Regions from separate parts of the Pimelobacter sp. 30-1 genome, predicted to be linked through region 2. Evidence: riboswitches for the same ligand, from Rfam matches in the RefSeq annotation. Region 2 holds a riboswitch; the other holds the start of a gene.
What was found. Region 2 has a riboswitch for thiamine pyrophosphate ahead of CCO04_RS05755 (thiamine phosphate synthase). Riboswitches for the same ligand answer to the same signal wherever they lie in the genome.

Region 1 (7,169 bases), 580 kb from region 2:
CGGGCACTGGCGCCGCGCCCGCCGGTGATCATCCTCGACGAGGCCGTCTCCGCGCTGGACGTGTCGATCCAGGCCCAGGTGGTCAACCTGCTCGCCGACGTGCGCGCCGCCACCGGCACGGCCTACCTCTTCATCACCCACGACCTCGCCGTCGTACGCCAGGTCGCCGATCGGGTGCTGGTGATGAAGTTCGGCGAGGTCGTCGAGCAGGGGCCCGTGACGCAGGTCCTGGACCGGCCCTCCGCGCCCTACACCCAGCGACTGAGGGCGGCTGTGCCGCCCCGCTCCGACGGCGCCCACCCGGGCGCCGTCCCTCACCAGGTTGAAAGGAACACCTCTCCATGCGAGTCCTCCTGATCGGCGCCGGCGGTGTCGGTGACGCCTTCGTGCGCATCGCCACGACCCGCGACTTCTTCGAGGCCCTCGTGGTCGCCGACCACGACGAGACCCGCGCGCAGGCCACCGTGGCGAACGCCCGGTCCAAGGCGGCACCCGACGCCCGGCTCCACGCGATCAAGCTCGACGCCGCCGACCGGTCCGCCGTCGTCGCCGCGATCCGGGAGCACCGTGTCACCCACGTGCTCAACGCCGTCGACCCCCGCTTCGTCGAGTCGATCTTCGACGCCGCCTTCGAGGCGGGTGCCGACTACCTGGACATGGCGATGAGCCTGTCCGCGCCGCATCCCGAGCACCCCTACGAGCAGTGCGGCGTGATGCTCGGCGACCACCAGTTCGCCCGCGCGGCGCAGTGGGAGGACGCCGGACGGCTCGCGCTGGTCGGCATCGGCGTGGAGCCCGGCCTGTCCGACGTCTTCGCGCGCTACGCCGCCGACCACCTGTTCTCGGCGATCGACGAGCTGGGCACCCGGGACGGCTCGAACCTGCAGGTCGCCGGCCACGGCTTCGCCCCCTCCTTCTCGGTCTGGACGACGATCGAGGAGTGCCTCAACCCGCCACTGGTCTGGGAGCGCGAGCGCGGCTGGTTCACCACCGAGCCGTTCTCCGAGCCGGAGGTCTTCGACTTCCCCGGCGGCATCGGCCCGGTCGAGTGCGTCAACGTCGAGCACGAGGAGGTCGTGCTGATGCCGCGGTGGGTCGACGCCGAGCGGGTCACCTTCAAGTACGGCCTGGGGGAGGAGTTCATCGAGGTGCTCCGCGTCCTGCACAAGCTCGGCCTCGACCGCACCGACAAGGTCCGGGTCGGCGACGTTGAGGTCTCGCCGCGCGACGTGGTCGCCGCCTGCCTGCCGGACCCGGCCGGGCTCGGCTCCGCGATGAGCGGCGCCACCTGCGCGGGCCTCTGGGTCACGGGCACCGGTCGCGACGGCAACCCGCGGGAGGTCTACCTCCACCACGTCGTCGACAACGCGTGGAGCATGGACCGGTACGGCACGCAGTGCGTGGTGTGGCAGACCGCGGTGAACCCGGTCGTGGCGCTCGAGCTGCTGGCGACCGGCGCCTGGAAGGGAGCCGGCGTGCTGGGCCCCGAGGCCTTCGACCCGCTGCCCTTCCTCGAGCTGCTGGCCGCACCCGACGGCTACGACTCCCCGTGGGGCCTCGAGGAGCGGACGCCGCGATGAGTGCCGCACCGCCCCTGCTCCCCGGCGACCTGCTCGTCACGGCCGCGCGGACCCGTCCCACGGCGGTGGCGCTCGTCGACGGGGAGCGGTCGCTCACCTATGCCGACCTGGCCGAGCGTTCGGGCCGGGTGGCCGGCTGGTTCCAGGCGCACGGCGTACGCCGCGGCGACCGGGTGACCATCCACGCGCCCAACAGCGCCGCATGGGTGGAGGCCTACCACGGCGCCCTGCGCAGCGGCGCCGTCGTCAACCCGGTCAACGCCCTGCTCACCACCAGCGAGCTGGCCTACGTGCTGGACGACTGCGGTGCCCGGATCCTGTGCACCACGGCCGCGATGCTCGCCGCCCTCGACCGTGCGGTGCTGAGCCGGCTCGACGCCGTCGTCGTCCTGGACGGGCTCCCGCCGGGCGATCGCGCCGACGGGGTCGAGGTCGTCGCGCTCGAGGACGTGGTCGCCGCCGGCCGTACACCGTCCCCGGTCGAGCTCCGGCCCGAGGACCCCGCCGTGATCGGCTACACCTCCGGCACCACCGGGCACCCCAAGGGCGCCGTGCAGTCCCAGCGCGCGGTCCTGCTCAACTGGCAGCTGAGCGCCGAGGCGCACGCCAAGACCAGCGCGGACGTCGTGGTCACGGCGCTGCCGGCCCCGCACGTCTACGGCAGCGTGGTCCTCAACGGCACGCTGGGCGCCGGCGGGACCGTCGTGCTGATGAGCCGGTTCGACGCCCGCGGCGCCGTGCGCCTCGTGGCCGAGCACCGCGCGACGGTGTTCGAGGGCGTCCCGGCGATGTACGCGATGATGCTGGCCGAGCCCGCCCTGGACCCGGCCGACCTCGCCAGCCTCACCCGCTGCACGGTCGGCGGTCAGACGATGGCCGTGTCCACGATGACCGCCTGGGAGACGGCCAGCGGCGCACCGCTCATCGAGCTGTGGGGGATGACGGAGCTCTCCGGGCTCGGCACCACGCACCCGGTCGGCACCGAGCGCGTCCCCGGCTCCATCGGCCGCCCGCTGCCGGGGATGGAGGCGCGGGTCGCCGACCTGGAGCATCCGGAGGAGGACGCCGGTCTCGACCAACCCGGTGAGCTCTGGATGCGCGGTCCGCTGGTGATGACCGAGTACTTCGGCCGGCCCGAGGACACCGCCGAGGCGCTCGCCGGCGGCTGGCTGCGCACGGGCGACCTGGTCCGCCGCGACGCGCAGGGCAACCTGTGGGTGGTGGACCGCTGTCGCGACCTGATCCTGTCCGGCGGCTACAACATCTACCCGGCCGAGATCGAGCGGGTGCTGTCCGGGCACCCGGCGGTCGCGCTGGTCGCCGTGGGTCCGGTGCCGGACGAGGTCAAGGGCGAGGCCCCCCGGGCCTATGTCGTCCTCCGCGAGGGACACCAGGTCACCGGCGACGAGCTGGTCGCGTGCGCCCGGGCCGAGCTGGCGGCGTACAAGGTGCCGCGGTCGGTGGTCTTCGTCCCGGCCCTGCCGCAGACGTCGAGCGGGAAGATCATGAGGCGCGCGCTCCGGGAGCTGCCGGTCGCCGACTGAGCGGGGGGCGCGGAGAGCGGATCGTCCCGCTCTCGTAGACTGGCGCGGTCAGACAGGGGAGCACCACGGGGTGCTGAGAGTGCGGACCGCCGCAGACCCTCCGAACCTGATCCGGTTAGCACCGGCGAAGGGAGTCATCCAGTGCGTACGCGCCTGCTCACCGGCCTCACGGCCCTCACCACCACGGTCGTCCTCGTCAGCGGTTGCTCGATGCTCGGCGCCGAGGACGACGGCGCGCGCGCCGACGACAAGGTCGTCACGCTCGTCACCCACGAGTCGTTCGCATTGCCCGACGAGCTCGTGGCGAAGTTCGAGAAGGACACCGGCTACGACCTCAAGATCAGCAAGCTCGAGGACGCCGGTGCCCTGACCAACCAGCTCGTCCTCACCAAGGACGACCCGGTCGGCGACGTCGTCTTCGGCATCGACAACACGTTCGCGACGCGGGCGGTCGACGAGGGCGTCTTCGCGCCCTACCGCGCGACGCTGCCCGAGGGCGCGAAGCAGTACGCGCTGGCCGGGGACGACGCCGGGGCGCTGACGCCGGTCGACACCGGCAGCGTCTGCGTCAACGTGGACGACGCGTGGTTCGCCGCCCAGGGCGTCCCGAAGCCGACGAGCCTCGACGACCTCACCAAGCCCGCCTACAAGGACCTGTTCGTCATCCCGGGGGCGAGCACGAGCTCACCGGGGCTGGCGTTCCTGCTCGCCACCATCGACCAGTACGGCGACGGGTGGCCGGCGTACTGGACCGCGCTGATGGACAACGGCGCCAAGGTCGTCAAGGGCTGGTCGGACGCCTACTTCACCGACTTCACGTTCTCCGGCGGCGACCGGCCGATCGTGGTGTCCTACGACTCCTCGCCGGCCTTCACGCTCAACAAGGCGGGCACCAAGACGTCGACCAGCGCCCTGCTCGACGGCTGCTTCCGCCAGGTCGAGTACGCCGGCGTGCTGCGCAACGACAAGGGCACGACCAACGTCTCCGGCGCCCACGCGGTGATCGACTGGCTGGTCTCGCCCGAGGTCCAGGCGGCGCTGCCCGACTCGATGTACGTCTTCCCGGTCGCGAGCGAGACCCCGCTCCCCGCGGCCTGGTCGCAGTTCGCGACCCCGGCCGAGGACCCCGCGCAGGTCGACCCCGCGCAGATCACGGCGGAGCGCAAGAGCTGGCTCGAGAAGTGGACCGAGATCGTGTCGCGATGACCGCGTCCGGCGGCTCCGGCCGGATCGCGGGGCGAGCGGCGTACGTCGCGCTCGCCGCGGTCCCGGTCGCGGTCGTCGCGGTCTTCTTCGTGCTGCCGGTCGGCGCGATGCTCCAGCGCGGGGTGTGGCCCGACGGGCACTTCGACCCGGGTGCGGTGCTCGACGTGCTGGCGCGCCCACGCACCGGGCGGGTGCTGTGGTTCACGGTGTGGACCAGCACGGTCGCGACGGTGGCGGCGGTGCTGCTGGGCCTGCCGGCGGCGTACGTCCTGCACCGGCTGCGGTTCCCGGGCCGCGGCCTGGTCCGCACGGCGCTGCTGGTGCCCTTCGTGCTGCCCACGGTCGTGGTGGGGCTGGCGGTCCGCCAGCTCATCACGTCGTCGGGACCCCTGGGCTTCCTCGGTCTCGACGGGACGCCGGTGGCGATCCTCATCGGCCTGGTGTTCTTCAACGTCGCCGTGGTCATCCGCACGGTCGGCGTCGCCTGGGAGGGCCTCGACCGGCGTCCGGCCGAGGCCGCGGCGGCGCTCGGCGCGACGCCCGCCCAGGTCTTCCGGACGGTGACCTTCCCCGCGCTGCGCCCGGCGATCGTGTCCGCGGCGAGCGTGGTGTTCCTGTTCTGCGCGACGGCGTTCGGCGTCGTCCTCGTGCTCGGCGGCGTGCGCTACTCGTCGGTGGAGACCGAGATCTACCTGCTCACCGCCGACCTGCTCGACCTGCCGGCGGCCGCGGCGCTCTCGCTCGTGCAGATGCTCGCCGTGGTGGCGCTGCTGGTCGTCGTGGGCCGGCTGCGCGCCGTACCGGACCCGACGGTGCGACGCGTCCTCGCGCCGGCCGCGCGACCGCAGCGGCGCGACCTGCCGGCGATCGGGGCGACCGCGCTGACGCTGGGGTTCGTGGCGCTGCCGATCCTCGCCCTCGTCCTGGGCTCGGTACGGCGCGAGGGTGGCTGGAGCCTCGACTTCTACCGCGCGCTCGGCGGCTCCGGCGAGGGTTTCCTCCAGGTGTCGGTCGTCGACGCGCTGCTGGCCTCGCTGCGGATCGCGGTCGACGCCACCTGGATGTCGCTCACGCTCGGGCTGATCGTCGCGTTCGTCGTCACCCGTCGTACCCGCAGCCGGGCCGGTCGCCGCGCCCGCACCGTGCTCGACGGCTTCTTCATGCTGCCCCTCGGCGTCTCCGCGGTGACGCTGGGCTTCGGCTTCCTCATCGCCCTCGACCAGCCGCCGCTGGACCTGCGGGCCAGCCCGGTCCTCGTCCCCATCGCCCAGGCCCTGGTGGCGCTCCCGCTCGTGGTCCGCACGCTCGTCCCGGTGCTCGCGGGCATCGACGACCGGCAGCGCCAGGCCGCCGCCTCGCTCGGCGCCGGTCCGCTCCGCGCCCTGCTGACCGTCGACCTCGCCGTGGTGTGGCGCCCGGTGCTCGCCGCGGCGGGCTTCGCGTTCGCCGTGTCGCTGGGGGAGTTCGGCGCGACGTCGTTCATCGTGCGGCCCGCGGAGCCGACGCTCCCGGTCGTGATCTACCGCCTGCTCGGGCACCCGGGCGCGCTCAACTACGGCACCGCGATGGCGGCCTCGGTGGTGCTCGCCGCCGTGACCGCCGGTGTCATCCTCGTCGTCGAACGGCTGCGCGTGCCGGGAACAGGAGCCTGGTGATGCTGGATCTCAAGGGCATCGAGGTCGCCTTCGACGGGACCGTCGCGGTCGACGGCGTCGACCTCGACGTGGCCGACGGCGACGTGCTCGCCGTGCTCGGCCCCTCGGGCTGCGGCAAGTCCACCCTGCTGCGCGCCGTGGCTGGCCTGGAGCCGCTGCGCGCCGGCCGGATCGCCTGGGACGGCACCGACCTCGGGACGACGCCCACCCACCGCCGCGGCTTCGCGCTGATGTTCCAGGACGGCCAGCTCTTCGACCACCTCACCGTCGGCCGCAATGTCGGCTACGCGCTGCGCCTCCAGGGGGAGTCGCGCGCCGCCGTACGGACCGCCGTGGACGAGCTGCTCGCCCTCGTCGGCCTGGAGGGCTACGGCGCCCGGCTGCCCCGCACCCTCTCCGGCGGCGAGCGCCAGCGGGTCGCGCTGGCCCGCTCCCTGGCCGGCCGCCCCCGCCTGCTGCTGCTCGACGAGCCGCTCAGCGCCCTCGACGCCGGCCTGCGGGTCCGGCTCGCCGCCGACCTGCGCCGGATCCTCACCGAGGCCGGCACGACCGCCCTCCTGGTCACCCACGACCAGGCCGAGGCCTTCGCCGTCGCCGACCGGCTCGCCGTGATGCGCGCCGGCCGGATCGTCCAGGAGGGCGCGACCGCCGCGGTCTGGTCCGCGCCGGCGGACGCCGGGACGGCGCTCTTCCTGGGCTACTCGCGGGTGCTCGAGGGGGCTGCGGCGGCCGAGCTGCTGCGGCTCGCCGGACGGCCGGCGGCGCCCGCGGTCGCCGTACGGCCGACGGCGGTGCTGGCCGGCCCCGCGGCGGACGGCGTACCGGCCGAGGTGCGCTCGGTACGGCTCACGCCCGACGGGGCGCGGCTGGTGGTCGCGGTCGCCGGGATCGGCGAGCTCGACGCCGCCGGCGTCCAGGGGTGGGCCCCCGAACCCGGCCAGAAGGCGACACTCCGGCTCGACCCGGGCGGCCTCGCCGCGGTACCCGCTTCCCCGGTCTCCTAGACTCCGTCGGGTGTATCGCCGCGCCTACACCCTCCTCATCGGCACGGCCGCGCTCATGCTGGGCCTCGCGGTGTTCGCGGCGATCAGCCTCGACCGGCGGCTGCTCGACCCGGAGGGCAGCTTCCTCGGACCCTCGTACATCCGGCTTCCCCTGCTGCTCCTCGGCGCGCTCCTGCTCGA
Region 2 (7,169 bases):
GTGTTGGGCGAGACGTTGATCGGGATCTTCTGGCCCGCGATCACCAGGTTGACCAGCTGCATGTCCATCGTGGACGTCCACTTGCCGTCCTGCAGCTTGCCGGCCGCGCTCACCTTGATGGCGTTGGCCTTGACCAGGCCGCCGAGCAGGTTGATGCCCGCGGTCTGGTTGGTGTTGGTGACCTCGGCGTTGCCGTAGGCGTCCTTCTTGGACGTCGTGGTCGAGCTGATCACGCCGGTGGTGAGGATGCCGGGCACCCGGACGCCGAGCGTGGAGTTGGTCAGCGTGCGGCCGTTGCTGGAGCCGACGGGCGTGCCGACGCGGGCGGTCGGGTCGCTGACGACCTGGATGTCGTCGCCGACGTGCGCCTGGATGCGGGTGCCGTAGGCGGTGCCGCCGAGCGAGGCGCCGGAGGCCGGAGCGACCTCGGAGAGGTACTGGTTGACCGGGTTGACCAGCAGCGTGACGCCGGCCGAGTAGCCGCCGAGCGGCTTGAGCAGCGTGATGCCGACGGCCCACGCCATGGTGCCGGCCAGGTCACCCTCGGGCTGGTCGTACTTGCCGTGCAGCGCGTAGTTGAGCGTGACGCTCGCGACGCCCGGGATGGTGACCGCGTAGTTCTTGGGGATGTTCAGCGGCAGCTTGATGCCGGCGATCTTGATGTTCGCCAGGCGGCTGTTGGCGGTGTACGACGCCGAACCGTCCGCTCGACCGGTGGTGGTCACGTTGGTCTCGAGCGCGTCGGCCGAGATCAGGCCGCCGAGGAGGCTGACGTGCGCCGTCCGGGCGAAGGACTTGAGGGTCGTGGTCTGACCGACCAGCGCCTTCTGCACCACCGCGTCGGTCTTGGTCTCGACCGCGCCGACCTCGGCGAGGTTGAGCACCTTGACGGCCGCGGTGCTGTTCTTGGAGCTGCTGGACTTCGCCCCGCCGGTGACGCCCGACTGGGCGGTCAGGTCGGACTGGACGACGCCGTCGAGCACCTTGATGTAGGTCGCGCCGGTGCTGGCCGAGTAGGACCAGTAGACCGGGTCGGCGGCGTGAGCCGGCGCCGGTACGGCGACCAGACCTGCACCCCCGAGAGCAAAGGCGACAAGAGTGACGAGCTTCCGCACGTTCACGGGACCCCATTCCCATTCGTGTTGTGACTTTTTTGAAGTTTGTCCCCCCAGGAAACCACCGCGCACCCGCTCGTGACGAGCGCGCGAGGGCATTCCGGACATCAATTTAACGAAGGTTCTGCCGGCAAGTCACGCCTGATCTGCCCGCGAGACGGATCCGGTGCGGGCATAGCCGGGCCGGCGCCGCCGTTGTACCGGCGTGCACGTGTACGACGCGGTGGTCATCGGAGCCGGTCAGGCGGGGCTCTCCGCCTCCTTCCACCTGACCCGGTTGGGCCTCGACCACGTCGTCCTCGACGCCAACCCGCAGCCCGGCGGCGCCTGGCAGCACCGGTGGGACTCGCTGTCGATGCACGACGTGCACGGCGTCGCGGACCTGCCCGACGCGCCCGCGCCGGGGGACTCCGGGGCCCGGGCCAACGTGGTCGTGCCGGACTGGTTCGGCCGCTACGAGAGCGAGCACGGGCTGCCCGTCGTCCGGCCGGTGCGGGTCGAGCGGGTGACCGAGGACGCCGACGGGCTGCTCGTCGTCCACGCGGGGGAGCGCGCGTGGACCGCACGCACGCTGGTCAACGCGACCGGTACCTGGACCCGGCCGTTCGTGCCGCACTACCCGGGCGCCGAGACGTTCGCGGGGGAGCAGCTGCACACCGCCGACTACCCGGGCCCCGAGCACTTCGACGGCAAGCGCGTCGTCGTGGTCGGCGGCGGGGCGTCCGCGGTGCAGTTCCTCGGCGAGCTGGGGCCGCGGACCGATGTGGTCTGGGTGACCCGCCGGCCGCCGGTGTGGCGCGACCGCTTCGACGAGAACGCCGGGCGCCACGCGATCGAGCTCGTCCAGGAGCGGGTCCGTGCGGGCCTGCCCCCGGCGAGCGTGGTGAGCGTGACCGGGCTGGCACTGCGCCCGCAGGAGCAGGAGGCCGCCCGGCTGGGGGTGTACGAGCGCCGGCGCCCGATGTTCGCGCGGATCGAGCCCGACGGCGTGCGCTGGGCCGACGGCTCGTTCGAGCGGGCCGACGTCATCCTCTGGGCGACCGGGTTCCGGCCGGCCGTGGGCCACCTCGCGCCGCTGCACCTGCGCAGCGAGCACGGCGGGATCGCCCTGCTGCAGAGCGGGACCGACGTGCAGACCGCGACCACCGCGCTGCGCGACCCGCGCGTCCAGCTCGTGGGCTACGGACCCTCGGCCAGCACCATCGGCGGCAACCGCGCCGGCCGGGCCGCGGCGCTCGCCGTCCGGCGCTACCTCGCCGAGCACCCTCTGGAGCTCGCCGAGGATCGTGCGCTAGCGTGAGTCACGACCACCCACGGGAGTCCGCGGCAGCGGGCTGAGAGGGAGCTGGAGCCGCTCCGACCGTCACACCTGATCCGGATCATGCCGGCGAAGGAACGGACCTGATGAGCGCACGTCTTTTCTGCCTGACCTCCTCTGCGGAGGACCTCACCCTGCTCCCCGCGCTGGCCGAGGCCGGCGTCGACGGCTTCCAGGTGCGGGACAAGTCCCTGCCCACCGGCGCGCTGGTCGCGCTGACCCGGTCGGTGCTGGCCGCCGTCCGGCCGTACGGCGCCACGGTCGTCGTCAACGACCGGTTGGACGTCGCCCTCTCGGCGGGCGCGGACGGCGTCCACCTCGGCACGAGCGACCTCGCCGTCGCCGACGCCCGCCGGCTCGCGCCCGGGCTGCTCGTCGGGGCGACTTGTCGCTCGCGCGCCGAGGTCGTCGCCGCCGCGGAGGCCGGGGCCGACTACGCCGGCTTCGGCCCGGTGCTCGCGACCTCGTCCAAGGCCGGCTTGCCCACGCCGCTGGGGTTCGCGGCCGTGACCGCGGCCGCCGGCGTGCTGCCGCTGGTGGCGATCGGCGGGCTCGGCACGGACTCCGCCGCGCAGGCGCGCGCCGCCGGGGCGTACGGCGTGGCGGTGATCGGCGCGATCTGGCGACAACCCGACCCGGTGGGGTCAGCGAAGGAGCTCGTCGCGGCGGTCGGCTGATGCGCGTCGACGTGCTGGGCGCGGGGATCGTCGGGCTGACGGTCGCCGAGGAGCTCGGCCGTCGCGGGCACTGCGTCGCGGTGGTCGATCCGGACCCGGCCAGTGGGGCGTCGTACGCCGCGGCGGGGATGCTGAGCCCCGGTGCCGAGGTGTGGCACGGCGAGGAGGAGATCCTCCGGCTCGGGGTGGCCTCGCTGGCGCTGTGGCCGGCGCTCGCCGAGCGGCTGGGGGTCGCGCTGCGGCGGACCGGCACCCTCCTCGTCGGGTACGACGGCGGCGACCTCCAGCAGGTCGAGCGCCAGGTGGCGCTGCTCGGCCGGCGCGGTCACGAGGCCCGGCTGCTCGGCCGGGCCGGCGTGCGCGCGGCCGAGCCGACCCTGGCCCGGGTGGCCGGCGGCGCGCTGCTGCCCGACGAGGCGAGCGTGGACCCGCGCGCGGTCTGCGCGGCGCTGCTCGACCGGGTCGCGCTGCGCCCCACCGCGCGGCCCGAAGCCGAGGTCACCGTGGTCGCCACCGGCGCGCGGCTCCCGGCGCCGTGGACCGGCCTGGTGAGCGGGGTGCGCGGCGAGGTGCTGCGGCTGCGCTCGGACGACCCGCCGCGTCGTACGGTCCGCGGGTGGGTGGGCGGCGAGGCCGTCTACCTGGTCCCGCGCGGCGACGGCCGGGTGGTGCTCGGCGCGACCTCCGAGGCCCACGCCGCGCCGCCGGTCCTCACCGGCGGGGGCACGCTGCGGCTGCTGGCCGCCGCGCGCGCCGTGTGGCCGGCCCTGGACCGGGCCGAGCTCGTCGAGGGGACCGCCCGGGACCGCCCCGCGACCGCCGACGGCCTGCCGCTGGTCGGGCCCAGCGGCGTCCCGGGCGTCGTCCTCGCGGCCGGGCACTACCGGCACGGCGTGCTGCTGGCCCCGCTCACCGCACGGCTCGTCGCCGACCACCTCGAGACCGGACACGTCGACCCCGCGGTGGATCCCCGCCGCACGACCGAAGGAGCACCATGACGATCACCTGCAACGGCGAGCCGGTGCGCACGGAGGCCCGTGCGATCGCCGACCTGCTGCACGAGCGCCTCGGCGACCCGCGTCCCCACGGTGTCGCGGTCGCGGTCAACGACGAGGTGGTCCCGCGCGGCGAGTGGGCCGCCCGGCGGCTCGTCGACGGCGACGTCGTCGAGGTCGTGACGGCGGTGCAGGGCGGATGAGCGAGCTCTCGATCGCCGGCGTCGTCCTGCCGTCCCGGCTCTTCCTCGGCACCGGAGGGCTGCCCCACGTCGCGCTCGTCGGCCCGGTGCTGGACGCGGCGCGCCCGGCCCTGGTGACCGTCTCGGTGCGCCGGACCTCCTCGCTCGCCGAGGGCGGGCTGCTCGCGGCGCTGCGGGACGCGGGGGTCCGGCTGCTGCCCAACACCGCCGGTTGCCTGTCGGCCCGCGAGGCCGTGCTCACCGCCGAGCTGGCCCGCGAGGCCCTCGGCACCGACTGGGTCAAGCTCGAGGTGGTGGGCGACGAGCGCTCGCTGCTGCCCGACGCGGTCGAGCTGCTCGACGCGGCCGAGGACCTGGTCCGGCGCGGCTTCGTCGTGCTGCCCTACACGACCGATGACCCGGTGCTCGCCCGGCGCCTGGTCGATGCCGGCTGCGCGGCCGTGATGCCGCTCGGCTCACCGATCGGCTCGGGGCTCGGCGTGCTCAACCCGCATGCGATCGCCGCCGTACGGGCGGCGGTCGAGGTGCCCGTCGTCCTCGACGCCGGGGTCGGTACGGCGAGCGACGCCGCGCTGGCCATGGAGCTCGGCTGCGACGCGGTCCTCGCCGCCACCGCGGTCACCCGCGCCGACGACCCGGTGGCGATGGCCTCCGCGCTGCGACTCGGCGTCGAGGCGGGACGGCTCGCGTGGTCGGCGGGCCGGATCCCGCGCCGCAGCGAGGCCCGCGCCTCCAGCCCGGTCCTGGGGAGGATCGGATGAACCACCCCACGGACTTCTTCTCCTCCGCTGCGCTCCCCCGAACAAGTCCGCGGGGACCCCGGTGAGCCGCCGCCTGGTCGTGCTCACCGACCGCACGCTGGTGCCCGCGGGCCGCTCGCTGCGCGACGTCCTGGGTGCCGCTGCCGACGCCGGCCTGACGACGGTGCTGCTGCGCGAGGTCGACCTGCCGGACGACGAGCGCGCCAAGATCGCCGACCACGCGCGCTCCTGCGGCCTGGAGGTGATCGCCGCGCACCGTCCGGTCGCCGGGTGCGCGGGCGTGCACCTGCCGGCGGGCGCGGCGCTGCCCGAGGTCGCGACCCGGTGGGGACGCTCCTGCCACAGCCGGGCCGATGCGGTGGCCGCGGCGGCGGACGGCGCGTGGTGGGCCACCCTGTCGCCGTACGCGGTGACGGAGAGCAAGCCCGGCTACGGTCCGCCGCTGCCGGCGTCGGCCTTCGCCGCACCGCCGCTCCCGGTCTACGCGCTCGGCGGGATCACGCCCCAGAACGCCGCACTGGCGCGGGATGCGGGCGCCTACGGCGTGGCCGTGATGGGCGCGGTGATGCGCGCCGACGACCCCGGCGCCGTCGTCGCCGCGCTGCTGCGCGAGGTCGTGAGGTGAACCCGCCGGTGGTGCTGACGATCGCCGGCACCGACTCCAGCGGCGGCGCCGGCGTGGGCGCGGACCTGGCGACCTTCGCGGCCCTCGGCGTCCACGGCACGTGCGTCGTCGCCGCCGTCACCGCGCAGGACACGACCGGCGTCCGCGCCGTCCACCCGATCCCGTACGACGTCGTGGTCGCCCAGCTCGACGCGGTCCTCGACGACCTCGACCCAGTCGCGGTCAAGACCGGGATGCTGGCCACGCCCGAGGTCGTGCGCCTGGTCGCCGAGCGGTGCGCGGACCGGGTGCTCGTCGTCGATCCGGTGCTGGTCGCGACCTCGGGCGCGGTGCTCGCCTCGGCCGCGGTGGTCGCCGCCTACCGCGAGCACCTGCTGCCCGTCGCCACCGTCGCGACCCCCAACGCCGAGGAGTTCGCGGCGCTGGGCCGGCCCGGCGGCGCGAACGTCCTGGTCACCCGCGGCGGCGACATCGTGACGACGAACGACCACGGCACCGGCTGCACCCACTCCGCGGCGCTCGCCGCGTACCTGGCCCACGGCGTCGACCTCGCCACGGCCGCCCCGCTCGCGGACGCCTTCGTCGCCCGCCAGCTCCACCTCGGCTCGGACTGGACCCTCGGCCGCGGCCGGGGACCGGTCGCCCACCTGCTCGCCCACCCGCACGCCCCCACCCAAGGAGAGATCGCATGACCGTCCACCCCGCTCACACCCGCGTCCTCAAGAGCGACGAGGCCGGCGACCTGGCCGTGCCGTTCACCCGCGTCGCGCTCACCAACGGCGAGACGTTCGACCGCTACTGCACCGAGGGACCCGGCTCGGACCCGGAGGTCGGCCTGGCACCGCTGCGCGCCGGGTGGATCGAGGGCCGCGCCGACACGATGTCATACGACGGCCGGGAGACGCAGCTCATCGACAACGGCCGCTCGGCGGTCCGGCGGGGCGCGGCGAACGAGGAGTGGCGCGGCGAGCGGCGCCGCCCGCGCCGTGGCGAGAACATCACCCAGATGGCCTACGCCCGGGCGGGCGTGGTGACCGAGGAGATGCGCTACGTCGCCCTGCGCGAGGGCTGCGACGTCGAGCTGGTGCGCAGCGAGGTCGCTGCCGGACGGGCGATCATCCCGGCCAACGTCAACCACCCCGAGTCCGAGCCGATGATCATCGGCAAGCGGTTCCTGGTGAAGATCAACGCCAACATCGGCAACTCCGCGGTGACCTCGTCGATCGCCGAGGAGGTCGACAAGCTCACCCACGCCATCACCTGGGGCGCCGACACCGTCATGGACCTCTCGACCGGGGAGGACATCCACACCACGCGCGAGTGGATCATCCGCAACTCGCCGGTCCCGATCGGCACCGTCCCGATCTACCAGGCCTTGGAGAAGGTCAACGGTGAGGCCGACAAGCTCTCGTGGGAGGTCTTCCGCGACACCGTGATCGAGCAGTGCGAGCAGGGCGTCGACTACATGACGATCC

Region 1: linked by a shared signal. The riboswitch ahead of CCO04_RS08650 (thiamine ABC transporter substrate-binding protein) and the one ahead of CCO04_RS05755 (thiamine phosphate synthase) in region 2 are both predicted to bind thiamine pyrophosphate.

The regions. Positions count from the first base shown of each region.
Region 1 is NZ_NHTS01000003.1:677,568-684,736, reverse strand. It holds gene CCO04_RS08665 (ABC transporter ATP-binding protein) at 1-357, shown strand, start outside; gene CCO04_RS08660 (saccharopine dehydrogenase family protein) at 342-1,580, shown strand; gene CCO04_RS08655 (class I adenylate-forming enzyme family protein) at 1,577-3,124, shown strand; TPP riboswitch at 3,169-3,274, shown strand; gene CCO04_RS08650 (thiamine ABC transporter substrate-binding protein) at 3,266-4,330, shown strand; gene CCO04_RS08645 (iron ABC transporter permease) at 4,327-5,985, shown strand; gene CCO04_RS08640 (ABC transporter ATP-binding protein) at 5,985-6,989, shown strand; gene CCO04_RS08635 (phosphatase PAP2 family protein) at 7,000-7,169, shown strand, end outside.
Region 2 is NZ_NHTS01000003.1:100,567-107,735, reverse strand. It holds gene CCO04_RS05765 (choice-of-anchor P family protein) at 1-1,121, opposite strand, end outside; gene CCO04_RS05760 (NAD(P)-binding domain-containing protein) at 1,321-2,415, shown strand; TPP riboswitch at 2,419-2,529, shown strand; gene CCO04_RS05755 (thiamine phosphate synthase) at 2,520-3,110, shown strand; gene CCO04_RS05750 (FAD-dependent oxidoreductase) at 3,110-4,108, shown strand; gene thiS (sulfur carrier protein ThiS) at 4,105-4,308, shown strand; gene CCO04_RS05740 (thiazole synthase) at 4,305-5,069, shown strand; gene CCO04_RS05735 (thiamine phosphate synthase) at 5,131-5,694, shown strand; gene CCO04_RS05730 (bifunctional hydroxymethylpyrimidine kinase/phosphomethylpyrimidine kinase) at 5,691-6,386, shown strand; gene thiC (phosphomethylpyrimidine synthase ThiC) at 6,383-7,169, shown strand, end outside.